One region of the Streptomyces sp. 2114.4 genome, then DNA from elsewhere that is predicted to be linked to it. Evidence: riboswitches for the same ligand, from Rfam matches in the RefSeq annotation. Region 1 holds a riboswitch; each other region holds the start of a gene.

Region 1 (2,193 bases):
TCACCGGAGTCGCCGCGGGCATGGTCGCCATGCCGGGCGCGGATTTCGCGGTCGTGGTGCGCAATGCGCTCGATTCGCGCCGGGCGGGGGTGGCGGCCGCCGTCGGAGTCGCGGGCGGGCTGCTGGTGCACACCGCCCTGGCGGTGGCCGGGCTCGCGGCGGTGCTCGTCGCCGTGCCCGCGCTCTTCGGCGCGGTCCAACTCCTGGGCGGCGGCTACCTGTTGTACCTCGGCACCCACGCCCTGATCGCGGCCGTCCGGCGCCCGGCGGCCACCACGGACGGCACGGCCCGCACGGCGGCGGGCACCCCGGCCGACGGCCGCCCGCATGCCGCTGCCCTGGACACCACGCGGAGTCTGCGCCAGGGCTTCTTGACCAATGCGCTCAACCCGAAGGCGCCCGTGCTCTTCCTCAGCCTGCTCCCGCAGTTCGTTCCGGCGGGAGCGCCCGCGCTGCCCCGTACGCTGCTGCTCGCCGCGATGGTCGTCGCCATGGCGCTGGTCTGGTTCCCCGCCGTCGCCCTGCTGGTCGACCGGCTGGGCGTCTGGCTGCGCCGCCCCTCGGTGGCCCGTGCCCTGGAAGCCACCACCGGAGCGCTGCTCACGACCCTGGGCGGCATCCTGCTCGTCGAGCTGGCGCTGTCCTGAGGGAGGTGGCGCGCCCAGGGCTGTTCAACGGGGTGCGGTGGGCCTCGGTGAAATCGGCCGAACGCACCGGAAATTGACCGATCGTGAGATGAATGCGCAGGATCAGCCCACCCGCCCGTACCAGACCGAACGGCTCCAGATCCGTTCGAGCCGCACCACGCTCCCGGCCTTGGGTGCATGCCACATCCGGCCCTGTCCCGCGTAGATGCCGACGTGGTAAATACCGCTGCGCGAATGGAAGAAGACCAGATCGCCGCGTCGGCGCGCGCCGGGCGGGATATGCCGGGTGCGGCCGTACTGTGCGGCGGCGGTGCGTGGCAGCGACCGGCCGGCCCGTTTGAACGAGTACAGCATCAGCCCCGAACAGTCGAAGGCATGCGGTCCCTGGGCGCCGTACCGGTAGGGGGCTCCGCTCTTGGAAGCCGCGATCCGCAGCGCATGGGCGGACACGGATGCGGCTTCGGCATTCCCGGCCGCTCCTGGCGCGACGGTGGTCCCGCCGAGCGTGACCAGCGTCAGAGCGGTGACGGTGCCGGCGCGCGCCAGCAGATTCGGCGTATGCATGCGCATGGTCATGCGCAAACCCTTCGTCAGCCGCCTGCGAAGGAAGACCTGTCGGGTTCGGGCAGGCGAAGATGCCCGGCCGTGCGTACGGCTTCACCCCAAGGAGCCCTCGGCCGTGTAGGCCGGGGCCCCGTCCTGCTCGGGTCCTCCGCTCCCGCCGGTCCACCTCGTCGACCGGACGTCCGGCACGGCGGCGGGATTAGGCGCCCGTCCGGACCGCCCCGTCGCTGTGGCGGGGTCTTGTCGTCGAAGGGATCGTCACGCACCTTGCATCCGAATTCCGAGTTGAAAATGCCGTATGTGAGATGGGTCACAATTGACCCGAATGGTTAGATTTGTTCCCTCAGGTGCCGCGGCGCGGGGCGTTGCACCCCGCGGACCAGGGGCGAAACATCCGGGACCGCAGGAATTGGGTCCGCGCCGCGCAATTCGTCGCCTCCTCAGATCGGGTGCGGAGGCTACGCCGTATGCGCAGCCTCGGAGCGTGTGCCGGGTCAGATTTCCTCGGGTGGCGGCATCGTCACCAGCCCGGCCCGCCGCTCACCGTCCAGCACCCGCAGTGCCCGGGTCAGCGTCGCGCGGTGCAGTTCGGTCTCGCCCCGGTGGTGCATCAACGTCAGGGCGTCCCGCAGCCGGGTGGCCTTGCCGACCAGCGCCTGGGCGGCGCGCAGCCCGCTGTAGGTGCCACCGCAGCGGGCCGGGTTGATCCGGCCCAGCAGGTCGATCACTTCCAGGTAGCTGTCGATGAGTTCCCCCTCCGCGCGGGTCAGGGCGGGCAGCGGTGGTGGTTCGGGCGGCAGCATCGGGCTCACCGCGCCGCGGGCCGGAGCGCCGACAGCTTGCGGTTACGGGTGATCTGGTCGATCAGGCCGTACTCCTGGGCGGCGGGGGCGTCGAAGATCTTGTCGCGCTCGATATCGGTGGCGATCCGCTCGCGGGTCTGCCCGGTGTGCTTCGCCAGCATCTCTTCCAGTACGTCGCG
Region 2 (2,193 bases), 1.5 Mb from region 1:
GGGCGCCGTCCAGACGCAGCTGCTCATCGGGCGTATCGGCGCCGACCGGCACGACCGGGTGTGGCCCGCGCAGGTCCTCGGCACGTACTGCCTGGGCGGCACCCTCACCTCCCGTCTGGACCGTGTTCTGCGCGAGGAGAAGGGCTACACCTACGGGGTGCGCGCCTTCGGCCAGGTGCTGCGCTCCACCGCCCCCACGTCCCCCGAGGGGGCCACGGGCGCCTCACTGCTCGCCATCAGCGGGTCGGTGGACACCGCTTCCACCGTCCCGGCGCTCGACGACCTGTGGAACGTGCTGCGCACCCTCGCGGCAGAGGGGCTGACGGACGACGAACGGGATGTCGCCGTACAGAACCTCGTCGGGGTCGCGCCGCTGAAGTACGAGACCGCGGCAGCCGTCGCCGGCACCCTCGCCGACCAGGTGGAGCAGCACCTCCCGGACGACTTCCAGGCGCAGCTGTACGTCCGCCTCGCGGAGACCGGCACGGTGGAGGCGACCGCGGCGGCCGTCAACGCCTTCCCCGTGGACCGGCTGGTGACGGTCCTGGTGGGCGATGCGGCGCAGATCGCCGAGCCCGTCAAGGCGCTGGGCATCGGTGAGGTGACGGTCGTCGGCGGCTAGTGCCGCCATGTGACGGAAGGTCACATATCGACAAAGCAGCTCCCGTGGCGGCGGTCCGCCACGGGAGTTGCCGTATGTCCGGTTTATTGCGTCCGGTGCCTCGGTTCTTGTGGCATCCCGCACAAAAAAGCGGTTCTGTTTGCCGATTGAAAGTTGCCCCGTTTAGCGTCGGTCCGGCTGTCCGTCACAACTCCGCCACAACCGTGGCACCGGACAGTCATCGCCGAGTCCCCGTACGGCGCGAGCCTGGGGAGCCGGGGACCCAGAGTCCCTTGGGGTGAATCGGACTCCCCTCCGGAGGAGCCCGTAGGAGACCTTCCTGCTCCGAACCCGTCAGCTAACCCGGTAGGCGAGAAGGAGGGAAAGGACAAGCCAGTACATGGCGTTCATCCGTGCCACCGGGAAGCACCGTCGTACGAGCCGCCCCGTTCGGACGACCCGCAACATCGCCGGCATAGCCACCCTCGCGGCCGGCGGCGTGGTCGCCTCCGTGGCCTCGCCGGCGCTGGCGGCCACGGACGAGGCCCGCACCCACGACACCGGTCTGCAGCATGCCGTGGTGCTCGGTGACGAGCTCGCCAACCATGTCGCGGCCCAGGCCGACGAGCAGCAGGCCGAGGCGGAGGCCGCGGCGGCGAAGGCGAAGGCGGAGGCCGTGGCCAAGAAGCAGGCCGAGGAGGCCAAGCGGCGCGTCGAGGCCGCCCGCAAGGCCAAGGAACGCGCCGCCCGTGAGGCGGAGCGCAAGCGCCTCAACACCTTCGTCGCCCCCGTTGCCGACTCCTACGTGTCCACCTCCTACAAGGCCTCCAGCGGCCTGTGGTCCTCGGGCAGCCACACGGGCATCGACTTCCACGCCGCCTCCGGCACCTCCGTCCACGCCGTCGGCACGGGCACCGTCGTCGAGGCCGGCTGGGGCGGCTCGTACGGCAACAACATCGTGATCAAGATGAGTGACGGTACGTACACCCAGTACGGTCACCTGTCGTCGCTCGGCGTTTCGGTCGGCCAGCACGTCACCCCGGGCCAGCAGATCGGCCTCTCCGGCGCCACCGGCAACGCCACCGGCCCGCACCTGCACTTCGAGGCCCGCACCGGCGCCGACTACGGCTCGGACATCGACCCGGTCGCGTACCTGCACTCGCACGGCGTCAACGTCTGACCTTCCGCCCTGCCCGCCCGCGCTCCTCACAGGGGCCGCGTCGCGCCGAGCGTCCGCCCGAAGCCCCGGCTCCACGGCCGGGGCTTCGGCGTATCCGGCGCCGCGGCCGTGGAGCCGGGGATATGCCGAGCCCTCCCGCCAACTTCCGGCCAAAAAATTTCCCTGAATAACCGGAGTCCACCGGAAAGGCGTTCCGGTCGAATAGAGTCACGGAAAAGGCGCCGACCGGCGGCGTTTCCAGGGGATTACGGCGGAGGCACGGAAGATGCGAGGCCATATTTCCGCTCATGCGGTGTGCACGGCGATTCGCGATGACATTGTCTCCGGTGCGCTGGCGCCGGGGAGCCGGCTGATCGAAGAGATCCTTGCGGCCCGGTACGGCGTTTCCAGAGTGCCGGTCCGTGAGGCGCTG
Region 3 (2,193 bases), 3.9 Mb from region 1:
TCACACCTTGATGCCGTGATCGCGCAGCCACGGCATGGGGTCGATCGGGTCGCCGGCGCCGGGGCGCACCTCCAGGTGGAGGTGCGGGCCGGTGACGTTGCCGGTGGCGCCGACGCGGCCGATGACATCGCCCGTGCCGACCTTGCCGGAGGTCTTGACCATCGAGGACAGGTGGCAGAACCAGAGTTCGGTGCCGTCGTCGAGGGTGAGGACGATGCGGTAGCCGTACGAGCCGGCCCAGCCGGCCTGGGTGATGGTGCCGGAGTGCACGGCCTTGACGGGAGTGCCGGCCGGCGCGGCGAAGTCCTGCCCGGTGTGGTCCGCGGCCCAGCGGTCGCCGGCCTGGCCGAAGCTCGCGGTGAGCGTGAACGAGGAGACCGGAGCGATGAAGTTCTTCGCCAGCTTGGCGAGGCGGGCGGCCTCCGCCTTCTGACGGGCCGCCTCTTCGGCCTCGCGCTTGGCCTCCAACTCGGCCGCCTTCTTGGCTGCTGCGGCCTTTTCGGCCGACTTCTGGTGGGCGTCGGCTGCCTGGACGGCCGTCTGGAAAGCGGTGTGCTCGGCGGTCTCACGGGCCTCCTGCTCGGCGGCGCCCTGCTGCGCGTCGGCCTGCTGGAGGATGCGGCTGCGCAGCGCCTCGCCGGCGTCCGCGCCCGAGTCCGAGACCGAAGCCACGCCCGCGCCCGAGTCCGAGGCCGAAGCCACGCCCGCGGCGGAGTCCGAGGCCGAAGCCGCGCCCGTATCCGTGCCCTCGTCCGATATGAGGTCACCGACGCCGGGAAGCGACTTGGCGTCCGGCAGCTTGTCGGCGACGTCGTCGGCCATACCGCCGACGTCGGGCATCGAAATCGGCACCGGAGGGCGGCCCTCGGCCGTGGCCATGCCGCCGGCACCGACCGCCGCGATGACGCCGACGCCCAGGACCGTGCCACCGCGGGCGAGCCCGCCGCCACGCTGCTTGGCCACCCGGTGCTTGCCGCGGACCGAGCGGACGGAATCCTCGGTGGGATTCCATTCCTCCCACGGCCCGTCGTTGATGTTGTCCGCATGACCGGGGCCCGGGAAGGCACCTCGGTCATCGAGGTCGTAGGCGGACGGACCCTCGGGGGCAGGCCTGTTGGACGCCACGGGGGCGCTCTCCTTTCCTTCCTTCTCGCCTACCGGGTTAGCTGACGGGTTCGGAGCAGGAAGGTCTCCTACGGGCGCCCGCTGGCGGAGAGCGTCCGATTCACCCCAAGGAAGTGGTTCCCCGGTTCCCTTGGTGCAGTTCGAGGTGCTGGAGGTGCGTGAAAAGCGCGTGCGGGATTCGGCGTCTGCGCACGGTGCCGCCTCTTGCGACGGCTGGGACGACCGCGCTGCGTTATCGGACAGTAATAGAGAACGCAGTCGAATTCCAAGCCTTCCCGGGATTTCGTAGCGGCCTCCCAGGAGCTTTGGCCTGGACTTTTTCGGCCAGCATGGCTGCAAACCGGGCGAGTTGACCGTCCGCGCCTAAACGATCTCGCGGCGATTGTGCACCAGTCGTTATGCGGAGGGGTGCCCCTCGGTTACGGAACGTGAGAGCAGTAACGTCGGATCATGGCCGTCAACGCGGGGAACACCGGGAACACCCGTCACGTCGAACGCACCGTGGTCGGCACATGGGGGTTGGCGGAGCGGTACCGGGAGTTCTCCTGGCGCCAGGCGCGGGGGCGGTCCGCGGCGCATGAGGAGCTGAGCGCGCGGATCAGCCACGACCCGGAGCTCTGCGATCTGGTGTCGGGGTCGCTGCCGGCCGGCGGCGCACAGCAACCGGAGCTTCTGCTCGCCACCGTCCGCTATCTCGACGGCCCGCACGCCGAGCTGGGGCCGCGCGGCGAAACCGCGTACGGCCGCTGGCGCGAGTGGACGGTACGGCACTGGAACGAGGTGCGTGCGGTGATCATGCAGCGCTCGCCCCGGACCGACGAACCGGCCCACTGCGCGACGCTGCTGCCGCTGCTCGCCCGCCTGCCGCAGCCGCTGGCGCTGCTGGAGGTCGGCACGTCGGCGGGGCTGTGTCTGCATCCCGACCGCTATCGCTACCGCTACCTGCGCCGGTACGAGGGCGACGGGGGAAGCGGCGCCCCGCTCACCGAGGCGGAGGCAGCGGCGGAGGCGGAGGCAGGGGCGCCGGAGAGCCCCCTGGTGCTGGAGTGCCGTACGGGGTGGACGGCT
Region 4 (2,193 bases), 4.4 Mb from region 1:
GACGGCGGCTCCCCGGACCCCTGGGACTCGTCCGGCACCCCGGACGCGTCCGACTCCGCCGGGACGCACGACCGGCCCGGCGACGAGCCGTCCGATCCGACGCCGTCGCCCGACGGCTCGGACTCCGCCGGGACGCACGAGCCCGGCGACGAGGCCTCAGGACCGGCGACGCCGGGCGGCCGGGCCGACGACCCGTCGCGGTCCACCGGCCCGTCCACCGACCCGTCGCGGTCCACAGGCCCGTCCGATGACCCGTCGCGGTCGGCCGGCCCGTCCGCCGACCCGTCCGAGGGCGGCAGCCGTACGGACACCTCCGGCACGCCGCACAAGACGCCCGCGCAGGGCAAGCACCGCGGCGGTGCGGGCGACGAGGACGCCGACGACGGCGGCAGGTCCTCCGGCGGCCGGCACGCCTCGCGCGGTGACGCCGAGCGCACCGGCCCGGCGGCCGACGGCGACTACACCGTGCGCCCGGGTGACACGCTGTCAGCCATCGCCTCGGCCCACCGGCTGTCCGGTGGCTGGAGCGCCCTCTACGACCGCAACGAGGACGTCATCGGCTCTGACGCGGACCTGATCAAGCCGGGCCAACTGCTCGATCTCGGGCACCCCGCGGGGTAATTCGCCGCCGTTCGACCGCTTTTGGGAAAGTGAGACAAGCGTCTCGTTGACTCGGCTGGACCCCGGTGTGTGCCGTCGCGGTAAACCGGGGTTCACCTGCGGGTATGTGACCCAGTCGTGATCAAAAGCGGTCAACTTGGTTCAGATGGTGGGGTTTGAACCCCAAGCCCATTACTGCTTAACGTCAGGACCGCTCGCCAAAGCGGGCCCTTTGATCACACGCCGAATCCTGCCGGTGATCGGAGGCACTTGACGCGCAAGCGCCGAAGGCAGGAGCGGGGGAACCAAGGTAAGTGCCGGCCCCGCCCGTGAAAGCGGGTCAGCCGGCTTGGGGTGAAGCCACGTGCGCCACGCGCACACGGCCGGGCGATTCTCACAGCCCGAACCCGACAGCTCACCTCGTAGGCGTCGGTGAGGAAACGAACGAACCATGCTGATCATCAAGGGCAAGCACCGTCGTCCCTCCAAGGCCGTCCGCGTCGCCACCCTCGCCGGCATCGCCGGTGCTGCCGTGGCCGTCCCGCTGATGGGTGCCACCTCCGCCTCCGCCGCCTCCGTCTCCACCTGGGACAAGGTCGCCCAGTGCGAGTCCGGCGGCAACTGGTCGATCAACACCGGTAACGGCTACTACGGTGGCCTGCAGTTCTCCAACTCCAGCTGGGCCGCTGCCGGTGGCACCAAGTACGCCGCGCGCGCCGACCTGGCCAGCAAGTCCCAGCAGATCGCCGCCGCCGAGAAGCTTCTGGCCATCCAGGGTCCGGGCGCCTGGTCCTGCGCCGGCGCCGGCAACCTGACCTCCGGCGGCCCCGCGGCCGACGTCGACACCTCCGGCTCCGCGCAGACCAAGTCCGCTCCCCAGCAGGACCAGGGCTCCGCCAAGGCCGAGACGAAGAAGGCCCCGGCCGCCCCCGAGCAGCACGCCTCGCGCTCGACCGAGCGCAAGTCCATGGGCCACGGCAACTACACCGTCAAGGCGGGCGACACCCTCGCCAAGATCGCCAAGGCGCACGGCACCGACTGGAAGTCCGTCTACAAGGCCAACAAGTCGGTCATCGGCGGCAACCCGAACCTGATCTTCCCGGGTCAGAAGCTCAACGTCTGAGTCTCCGCTCACCGGGATCAGGCGGGCCCGAGCGGCGAGCCCCCTTCCCGTGTGAGACCTCCGTGAGACCGCTTCCTGTGTGAGACCGCCCCGCCCGGCGCGCCCTTCCCCAGCGCGTCGCGGCGGGGCTTCTCTCGTCCGGCGCCGTGACCGGGCCGCCGCAGCCGAGGCGGCCGCACGCCGGTGACCGGCGACGATCAAGGTTTTTTCCCATTCAGCGAACAATGCCCTCACATGTCCCGCGAACTGGGCCTTTGGGGAGTATTCCGGGCCGTTCCGTCCCACGGAGCGGGCCAAGGGCGGGCGGACGCACCCCGGGCCGTTAGGCTCATGCGCAGAACGCCAGACACCCACGAAGGAGACAACGTGCCGTCGATCGACGTCGTCGTAGCCCGCGAAATTCTCGACTCGCGAGGTAATCCCACGGTCGAGGTCGAGGTCGGCCTCGACGACGGCAGCACCGGCCGTGC

The links. Region 1 has a riboswitch for cyclic di-AMP ahead of CFW40_RS33350 (C40 family peptidase). Riboswitches for the same ligand answer to the same signal wherever they lie in the genome.
Positions count from the first base shown of each region.
Region 2: linked by a shared signal. The riboswitch ahead of CFW40_RS26890 (M23 family metallopeptidase) and the one ahead of CFW40_RS33350 (C40 family peptidase) in region 1 are both predicted to bind cyclic di-AMP.
Region 3: linked by a shared signal. The riboswitch ahead of CFW40_RS16030 (M23 family metallopeptidase) and the one ahead of CFW40_RS33350 (C40 family peptidase) in region 1 are both predicted to bind cyclic di-AMP.
Region 4: linked by a shared signal. The riboswitch ahead of CFW40_RS13485 (transglycosylase family protein) and the one ahead of CFW40_RS33350 (C40 family peptidase) in region 1 are both predicted to bind cyclic di-AMP.

Region 1 covers NZ_FYEY01000001.1:7,559,258-7,561,450, forward strand. The annotation lists gene CFW40_RS33345 (LysE family translocator) at 1-647, shown strand, start outside; gene CFW40_RS33350 (C40 family peptidase) at 750-1,223, opposite strand; cyclic di-AMP (ydaO/yuaA leader) riboswitch at 1,228-1,427, opposite strand; gene CFW40_RS33355 (hypothetical protein) at 1,706-2,014, opposite strand; gene CFW40_RS33360 (ATP-dependent Clp protease proteolytic subunit) at 2,020-2,193, opposite strand, start outside.
Region 2 covers NZ_FYEY01000001.1:6,102,299-6,104,491, forward strand. The annotation lists gene CFW40_RS26885 (pitrilysin family protein) at 1-622, shown strand, start outside; cyclic di-AMP (ydaO/yuaA leader) riboswitch at 834-989, shown strand; gene CFW40_RS26890 (M23 family metallopeptidase) at 1,002-1,781, shown strand; gene CFW40_RS26895 (GntR family transcriptional regulator) at 2,047-2,193, shown strand, end outside.
Region 3 covers NZ_FYEY01000001.1:3,673,756-3,675,948, forward strand. The annotation lists gene CFW40_RS16030 (M23 family metallopeptidase) at 1-1,125, opposite strand; cyclic di-AMP (ydaO/yuaA leader) riboswitch at 1,137-1,319, opposite strand; gene CFW40_RS16035 (DUF2332 domain-containing protein) at 1,576-2,193, shown strand, end outside.
Region 4 covers NZ_FYEY01000001.1:3,123,752-3,125,944, reverse strand. The annotation lists gene CFW40_RS13490 (transglycosylase family protein) at 1-621, shown strand, start outside; cyclic di-AMP (ydaO/yuaA leader) riboswitch at 832-1,044, shown strand; gene CFW40_RS13485 (transglycosylase family protein) at 1,052-1,723, shown strand; gene eno (phosphopyruvate hydratase) at 2,090-2,193, shown strand, end outside.